Regions from separate parts of the Mesorhizobium sp. ISC11 genome, predicted to be linked through region 2. Evidence: predicted binding sites of a transcription regulator. Region 2 holds the regulator's gene; the other holds the start of a gene.
What was found. The regulator LexA, encoded in region 2, represses DNA repair genes until DNA is damaged. The targets are predictions, from matches to a motif close to TGTTCNNNNTGTGTTCNG.
Positions count from the first base shown of each region.

Region 1: recA (recombinase RecA) is a predicted target of LexA. The motif match lies at 2,731-2,748, and genes of this name have one in related genera.

Region 1 is NZ_JAVSPW010000001.1:2,240,344-2,244,700, reverse strand. Features, by position in the region: gene RPF88_RS11275 (GFA family protein) at 1-108, opposite strand, end outside; gene RPF88_RS11270 (TfoX/Sxy family protein) at 199-522, shown strand; gene RPF88_RS11265 (pseudouridine-5'-phosphate glycosidase) at 589-1,506, opposite strand; gene RPF88_RS11260 (carbohydrate kinase family protein) at 1,581-2,525, opposite strand; gene recA (recombinase RecA) at 2,806-3,903, shown strand; gene alaS (alanine--tRNA ligase) at 4,196-4,357, shown strand, end outside.
Region 2 is NZ_JAVSPW010000001.1:1,801,363-1,805,719, reverse strand. Features, by position in the region: gene RPF88_RS09000 (ComEC/Rec2 family competence protein) at 1-1,742, shown strand, start outside; gene lexA (transcriptional repressor LexA) at 1,736-2,476, opposite strand; gene kynU (kynureninase) at 2,887-4,134, opposite strand; gene kynA (tryptophan 2,3-dioxygenase) at 4,212-4,357, opposite strand, start outside.

The sequences.
Region 1 (4,357 bases), 440 kb from region 2:
CTTGCGGCAGATCGAACAGTAGCACAGCATGAATGGCGCCGGCGTGTGGCTTTCCACCTCGAAACGCACGGCATTGCAGCGACAGGACCCTTTCAGCAGAAGCGGCATGGCGGGAAAACTCCGATACCTCTCTCAACCTGTCAGCATGATTTTGGTTGCGGCGATGACAAGGCCAGATGCCGGTGACATGATCGCGGCATGGACAATGAACGCATCGCCGAACTGTTCGAGGGTCTCGGCCCTGTCAGCATCCGCAAACTGTTCGGCGGCAAGGGCATCTATTTCGACGGCGTCATCGTCGCCATCGTGCTGCGCGGCGAATTGCTGTTGAAAGCCGACGAGCAAAGCGCCCCCGAGTTCGAGGCCGCCGGCTGCACGCAATGGACCTATACCGGCTCGCGCCACGGCAAGCTGGTCGCCATGCCCTACTGGAGCGTTCCCGACAGCGCTTTCGATGATCCCGACGAGATGACGGCCTGGGCACGCCGGGCCTATGAGGCGGGGCGAAGGGCGGGGAAGTGAATGCCAACCTTGGCACAGCGGAGGGACAGCACCCCCCTCTGTCCCGACGACCTTGGAGGCCGTGCCCTACAACACCTTCGCAATCCTTGCCGCCAACCTTGCATTGTTTTCCACCAGCGCGATGTTGGTCTTCAGGCTCCTGCCGCCGGTCAGTTCGAGGATCTTTCCCAGCAGAAACGGCGTCACCGCCTTGCCGGTGACATGTTGTGCCTCGGCGGCCTTCTGCGCGGCGTCGATATAGCCCGCCATCTCTTCAGCCGGGATTTCCTGGTTTTCCGGCACAGGATTGGCAATCAGCATGCCGCCGGCGAGTCCTAGTGCCGCCCTCGTCTGGTAGAAATGCGCGATCTCTTCCGGCTCGTGCAAGGTCAGTGGCGCGCGGAACGGCGATTGCCTGGACCAGAAGGCCGGCATCGTCTCGCAGCCATGGCCGATCACCGGCACGCCGCGCGTCTCCAGCACTTCCAGCGTCTTTTCGATGTCGAGGATGGCCTTGGCGCCGGCCGAGACGACAATCACCGGGGTGCGCGCCAGCTCGTCGAGATCGGCGGAAATGTCAAAGCTCTTTTCGGCGCCCTTGTGCACACCGCCGATACCGCCGGTGGCGAACACTTTTATGCCGACCATATGCGCCGCGATCATGGTGGCGGCGACCGTGGTGCCACCGGTGCGCCCTTGCGCCACGGCAAAACCGAGATCGGCGCGCGACAGCTTCATCGCGTCGCCCGTCATCGCCAGCGATTCGCGCTCGCCGTCCGAAAGCCCGATCTTGATGCGGCCGCCAACCACGGCGATCGTCGCCGGCACGGCGCCGCCATCGCTGATGATCTTTTCGACATCGGCCGCCATGGCGCCATTGTCGGGGTAGGGCATGCCATGGGTGATGATGGTGCTTTCCAGCGCCACCACCGGCCGGCCGTCGGCCAGGGCCTGCGCCACCGGCGCGTGGATGTCGATGAAGGGGCGGGCGGTCTCAGGGGTCATGAAGGTCTCCTATCCGGAATGCGGCGCGTCCGTCGGACGCTCGGCAACATCGCGGCACTATGAATTCGCCGGTCTCATGCCACTTCCCTGGCATCCGGCACAAGAGCCAACGCTTCCGCGAAGCTCGCCGCGGTGAACTCCGGAACGGCGGCGGCGCTTTCGATGGCAAGCGTCGCCCCGGCAATGCCTTCGCGCAGAGCTGCCCGCAGCGGCAGTCCGCGCAGCAAGGCAGCGACCGTTGCGCCCGCCAGCGCATCGCCGGCGCCGGTGACGTCGGCGACCTTTCTTGGTGGCGGCGGCAGGATAGAGAAGGCGCCGGCTTCATCGAAGCCCAGCATGGGCCCGCCGCCTGCCGTCACCACGCCGCTGACGAGGCCGCTGCATCGCAACCCGTCGACGACCTCGCGCTCCGTGGCATTCGCGGCGACGCCGGCCAGCGCCATGGCCTCGCGCCGGTTCATGAAGACCAGCGAAAGCTCCTTCAGCACCGGTAGCAACCGCACCACCTTGGCCGGCGAAATGGCAATCGCGAAAACCGGCTTGCCCGCGGCGAGCGCGACCAGCCGTTCCAGCGCCGTCGTCGGCAGATTGGCATCGCAGAAGACGGCATCTGCGGCGGCGATCACCTCCCGCACCTTGGAGCGCCTGATCTGCTTGGGAAACGCCAGGTCGTAGAGCGCCATGTCGGCAAAGCCGACGATCAGTTCGCCCTCGCTGTCGATCAGCGCCGTGTAGCTCGGCGTCGTGCGGTCGAGGAAGACCGCCGACAGGTCGGTAATGCCTGCCCCGGCAATGGCTCGCGAAACGGTGTCGGCAGCGGCATCGCCGCCGCGAACCGACATCAGCGACGCGGAGACGCCGCGCCGCACGGCACTGCGCAAGGCGTTGAAGACGCCGCCGCCGACATCCTCGCGCATTGTGCCCGGATTGGAGGCGGCGGGCACGTAGGCTCCGGACACCTGGCCGCGCCGGTCGATATGGGCGCCGCCTACGGCCAGTATTTTCGCGGATTTCAGCATGCCGGCGATATGACCTTTGTTATTCCAGCCGCACAAGCGCTAGGCTGTGCGACCGAGCTTCGCATGCAAGGCGGCGATTCGGCAGGTCGAAACAACCGAGCCGTCTGGCCCAACGTGCGGTGCATTCCTGATCGAATCCTTGGACAAAAAAAGAACAAATCCGGATATTGCTTGTTTTTCAGTTATTTGGTCCCTCTTGCCAAATGAGAACAAAAAAGGTACAAATAGGCAGGGATTACGGATTGTCCGGCCTTCATTGACGACCAAGGGGTGATGTATCATGGCTCAGAATTCTTTGCGGCTGGTAGAGGACAAGGCAGTGGACAAATCAAAGGCTCTGGATGCGGCGCTGTCGCAGATCGAGCGGGCTTTCGGCAAGGGCTCGATCATGCGGCTCGGCGCCAACGAGCAGGTCGTCGAGATCGAAACGGTGCCGACCGGCTCGCTTGGCCTCGACATCGCGCTTGGCGTCGGTGGCCTGCCGCGCGGCCGCATCATCGAGATCTACGGGCCGGAAAGCTCGGGCAAGACGACGCTGGCCCTGCACACCGTGGCCGAAGCCCAGAAGAAGGGCGGCATCTGCGCTTTCGTCGATGCCGAGCACGCGCTTGATCCGGTCTATGCCCGCAAGCTTGGCGTCGACCTCGAAAACCTGCTGATTTCGCAGCCCGACACTGGTGAGCAGGCGCTGGAAATCTGCGACACGCTGGTGCGCTCCGGCGCCATCGACGTGCTGGTGGTCGATTCGGTCGCGGCGCTCACGCCACGCGCCGAAATCGAAGGCGAGATGGGCGATTCGCTGCCCGGCCTGCAGGCCCGCCTGATGAGCCAGGCGCTGCGCAAGCTGACCGCCTCGATCTCGCGCTCCAACACCATGGTCATCTTCATCAACCAGATCCGCATGAAGATCGGCGTCATGTTCGGTTCGCCCGAGACGACGACCGGCGGCAACGCGCTGAAATTCTACGCATCGGTGCGCCTCGACATCCGCCGCATCGGCTCGGTCAAGGACCGCGACGAAGTCGTCGGCAACCAGACCCGCGTCAAGGTGGTCAAGAACAAGCTGGCGCCGCCCTTCAAGGTGGTCGAGTTCGACATCATGTATGGTGAAGGCGTGTCCAAGACCGGCGAACTGGTCGATCTCGGCGTCAAGGCCGGCGTGGTCGAGAAGTCGGGCGCCTGGTTCTCCTACAATTCGCAGCGTCTCGGCCAAGGCCGCGAGAATGCCAAACTGTTCCTGCGCGACAATCCCGACACCGCACGCGAGATCGAGCTGGCGCTCCGACAGAATGCCGGGCTGATCGCCGAAAAGTTCCTTGAGAATGGCGGCTCCGAAGGTGGCGACGACGGGTTCGAGGAGGAATCCGGCGCGATGTGACAACTCGCGAGGTCGGCCGGAGTTCGGCCATAATCGCATTCTATTATCTCGGGCTTAAGTAATCGAGTTCCGCGTTAATGCGTTTTGAAACCGCCGGCCCAGTGCCGGCGGTTTTGCGTTTCGGCGGCGAAAACAGGCCGGTTCGAACGGCCGGCAAAGGCCGTGGATTGGACCAATTCCGTGTTTCTGGACAGGGTGAAGCGCGGCGGCTAAAAGGCCAAGTCCTAATCTTCTAAAACGCAGAACCCATTTCCGCCGGTTTGCCGGCGGCCCTTCCGAAAAGGCAGCATTCATGAGTGGCGTGAACGAAATCCGGTCGACATTTCTCGACTACTTCCGCAAGGAGGGTCACGAGATCGTCGCGTCGAGTCCGCTGGTGCCGCGCAACGACCCGACGCTGATGTTCACCAACGCCGGCATGGTACAGTTCAAGAACGTCTTCACCGGCCTGGAG
Region 2 (4,357 bases):
CCGGGCCGGTGCGACCGGACAGCTATGATTTCTCCTTCGACAGCTATTTTGCCGGCATTGGTGGCAGCGGATTCTTTCTCGGCAATCCAAAGCTTGTCGTCAGCGATGATGGCGACATGCCGCTGTCGGCCCGAATTTCCTCCAGCGTGGAAAATGCCCGTGAAGGCATCGCCGACCATATCAGGGCGAGCGTCGGCGGCGCCGAAGGCGAGATCGCCGCGGCGCTGATCGTCGGCGTGCGCGCCGGCATTCCCGACGACATCAATGAGGCGATGCGACGTACCGGCATCTACCACATCATCTCCATTTCGGGGCTGCATATGGCTCTGGTCGCCGGCACCATCATGGGGTTGCTGCGCGGCGCCTTCGCCTTGTTTCCCGATCTTTCCGCGCGTCGCCCGGTCAAGAAGTATGCCGCTGCCGCCGCACTGTTCTCGATCGCAGCCTACCTCGTCATCTCAGGTATCGTCGTCGCCGCCGAGCGCAGCTTCATCATGCTGGCAGTGATGCTGATTGCAGTTCTGTTCGATCGAGCAGCACTCACCATGCGCAATCTGGCGATCTCGGCGATCGCCGTCATCGTGGTGTCGCCGCATGAGGTGGTCGGCCCGAGTTTTCAGATGTCGTTCGCCGCGACCGCGGCTCTGGTCGGCGCTTATGCCGGCTGGGCGGATCACCGCGCGGGAAAAGCAAGACCGCCGCCGCCGAAGCGATCCTTGCCCGGGTTCCTGACACGAAAATTCCTGCTGGCGGCAATTGGTCTGGCCATGACCTCGATCATCGCCGGCAGCGCCACGACGCTGTTTGCCATCTGGCATTTTCAGCGTGTGTCGCCGCTCAGCCTGTTCGCCAATCTCGCGGTTATGCCGATCGTCACCGTCGTCATGTTCCTGGCCGTCGCCAGCGCGCTGCTGATGCCTTTCGGATTGGATTGGCCAGCTCTCTACCTGATGGGCAAGGGCCTGACGATGATGATCGCCATATCGGGCTGGATCTCCGAGCGTTCGCCTGTCGATGGGGTCGGGCTGATTTCGCAACAGTCGGTCCTGCTGGTGGCCATTGCCCTGGTCATCGCGACGATGGCGACGACATGGCTGCGGCTCGCGGCTCTGCCATTCGCGTTGGCAGGCTTGCTGACCGTCTCGGATACGCGCACGCCCGATGTGCTGATCTCGGAAGACGCCCGGCTGGTGGCGTTGCCGATCGGTGGCGGTGAGCTTGCCGTTAGCCGGCAACGGCCGAACGAATTCACCGTCGACAACTGGAAACGCGCGCTGACATCGGAAACCATCGTCGTTCCGGAAGTGTTCGACAACAGGGATGGGCAATTCGACGTCGCGGATGCCGTTGAGCTACCGCCGGGATCGCCGTTCTATTGCTCCTCAGGCGTTTGCGTGGCCAGGCACATGTCCGGTGCGATCATTGCCTATGTCGAGGACCGCAAGGACACCTGGAAAGCCTGCGGCTTCGCCGAGCTGATCGTCGTCAACGACGCCACCGCCTATGACGCCTGTCATAACCAACTGGTTCTCGTCATCACCAAGCGGCAACTGGCTCGCAAAGGCAGTGCCGCGGTCTTCTTCGATCGCCAATCGGCGACCACGCCGGCGACGATCAGCTTCGCGGTGGACAGCCCATATCGGCCCTGGCACACGCAACGCAAATACTCTCGCGAGGCGAGGGGGCTGGCACCCTTCAAGAAACCCGAGAAGCCAGTGGTCAACCCACAGCCGTCTCAGTAGCGACGGATCAGGCCGACGAGCTTGCCTTGCACCTTGACCCTGTCCGGCCCGAAAATCCGTGTCTCATAGGCTGGATTGGCGGCTTCGAGGGCAATCGAGGCGCCCTTGCGGCGGAACCGCTTCAGCGTCGCTTCCTCTTCATCGACCAGCGCCACGATGATCTCGCCGGGGCTGGCCGTGTCGGCGTTACGGATGATAACGGTGTCGCCGTCGAAGATGCCGGCCTCGATCATCGAATCGCCCTTGACCTCCAGTGCATAGTGCGCGCCGCCCATGATCATGTCCGGCGGCACCGAAATCGAATGCGTCTGATGTTGGATGGCATCGATCGGCACGCCGGCGGCGATGCGACCCATGACCGGGATCGAAACGGCAGAGACCGCATCGTCGTCATTGCCGGGCGAAGGCATCCGCGAAGGCGCCGGCTTGATCTGCCGGCCAAGAGCACCACCCTGACCAAGACTGCCCTGGATGACGCTTGGCGAAAACTTCTTTGCCGCATTGAGGCCTGGCGCGATGGAGTCCGGCAGCCGCAGCACTTCCAGCGCGCGGGCCCGATTGGGCAGCCGGCGGATAAAGCCGCGCTCCTCAAGGGCCGTGATCAGCCGATGAATCCCGGATTTGGAGGCAAGGTCGAGCGCCTCCTTCATCTCGTCGAAGGATGGCGGAATGCCGCTCTCCTTCAGGCGTTCATGGATGAACATCAGCAGTTCATGTTGCTTGCGTGTCAGCATGGCGGCCCCCAGGTTCCCTGAAACCAGAATCGAAAAACAAACCCAGAACAAACACTATCTGTTCCAGTTGTGTTCTGCAACCGTTTAAAGTTTAATGAATTTGTTAAGGCTGCTGAAATTATTTGGCGCTTGCCAGCGGGTTACGATCGACGGGCGCCACCTTCGGCAATGCGCCTGCTCACATTGAAATTGTTATGGTTAATGACCTGTGGCTTATCCCCTACCAAAGCTTGGCATTATCTGTCGATCGACCTCGACAAGGGGCGATTGCAACCTTCGGGACGTTCGTTGGCCGTGAACGAAACGGAGCCAAAACGCCAACGTCAGTTGGGCATTTTGGCTGGAAATTCAGCTCTCCGTCATTTGCCAGGCAGTGAGGGCAGCGACGGCGGATCGCCGGGATCGGTGCGTCAGGTAACGGCTTCCTTGACGGCGAAACGCTGGTCCTTCCATGCACCCGTGCGCAGAATGTCTTCCAGAACCTCAACCGCCAGCCACACATCCTTGTAGCTGACATAGAGCGGCGTGAAGCCGAAACGGATGGTCGACGGTGCGCGGAAGTCACCGATCACCCCGCGCTCGATCAGCGCCCGCATGATTTGATAGCCATGGTCGTGAAGGAACGACACCTGGCTGCCGCGCCTGGTCGCGTCGCGGGTAGTCTCCAGCGTGAGACCGTAGGCGCCGCACTTGGCTTCGACGAGCTGGATGAACAGTTCTGTCTGCGCGACGCTCTTCTTTCGCAATGCCGCCATGTCGACGTCGCTCCAGATGGCAAGCGCGCCTTTGAGCGCCCGCATCGACAGGACCGGTTGCGTACCGCACAGAAAACGGCGGATGCCGGTGCCGGCAACATAACCCCGTTCGAAGGCAAAGGGCCGCGCATGGCCCCACCAGCCGCTGAGCGGCTGGCTGATATCGCCGTGGTGGCGCTGCGCGGCATAGATGAAGGCCGGCGCGCCCGGACCGCCGTTGAGGTACTTGTACGTGCAGCCGACAGCGAAATCGGCATTTGCCTGATCGAGCTCGACGGGCAGGGCGCCGGCGGTGTGGCAGAGATCCCAGACGATCAACGCTCCGGCCGTATGAGCCCTGCGCGTCAGCGCCGCCATGTCGCGCAGTTCACCCGATTTGTAATTGACGTGGTTGACCAGCACCACCGCGACGTTTTCGTCGATCAGCTCTTCGATGGTCGGCGCGTCGACACCCGCGAGGCGCAGCAGGACGCCATCCCGGGTCGAGGCCACGCCTTCGGCGATGTACAGGTCGGTGGGGAAACTGTCACCTTCGGCGACGATGGCTGACCGGCCGGGCCGCATCTCCATCGCTGCGTGCAGCACCTTGTAGATGTTGGTCGATGTCGTGTCGCAGACAACGGTCTGGCCGGCCGCGGCTCCTATCAGGCGTCCGAGTTGGTCGCCGAGTTCGATCGGCATCTCGAACCATCCGGCCGTGTTCCAGGCTCGGATAAGATCTTGGGCCCATTCCTGCGTCGCCGCCTGCTGCAGCTCGCCGAAAACGGCATGAGATGCTGCCCCCAGTGAATTGCCGTCGAGATAGATCACCCCCTCCGGCAGAATGAAACGGTCGCGCATGGCCCGCAGCGGATCCGTGGCATCCATCGCTTCGACTGCGGCGAGATCAGGAATTCCACTCATGGTCAGTCCCCGGTTGTTCGCGAAGGGTTTCCGCCACAGAGCGTCCCTTCGGTGAGCCTGTTCTCATTTCGATGATGTCAGAGCCGGGTGCGGACCGTCCACAGCTCCGGAAACAGCACGACCTCGAGCATTTTCTTCAGATACGAAGCACCCGACGTGCCGCCGGTGCCGCGCTTCAGACCGATGATGCGCTCCACCGTGGTCACGTGGTTGAAGCGCCAGC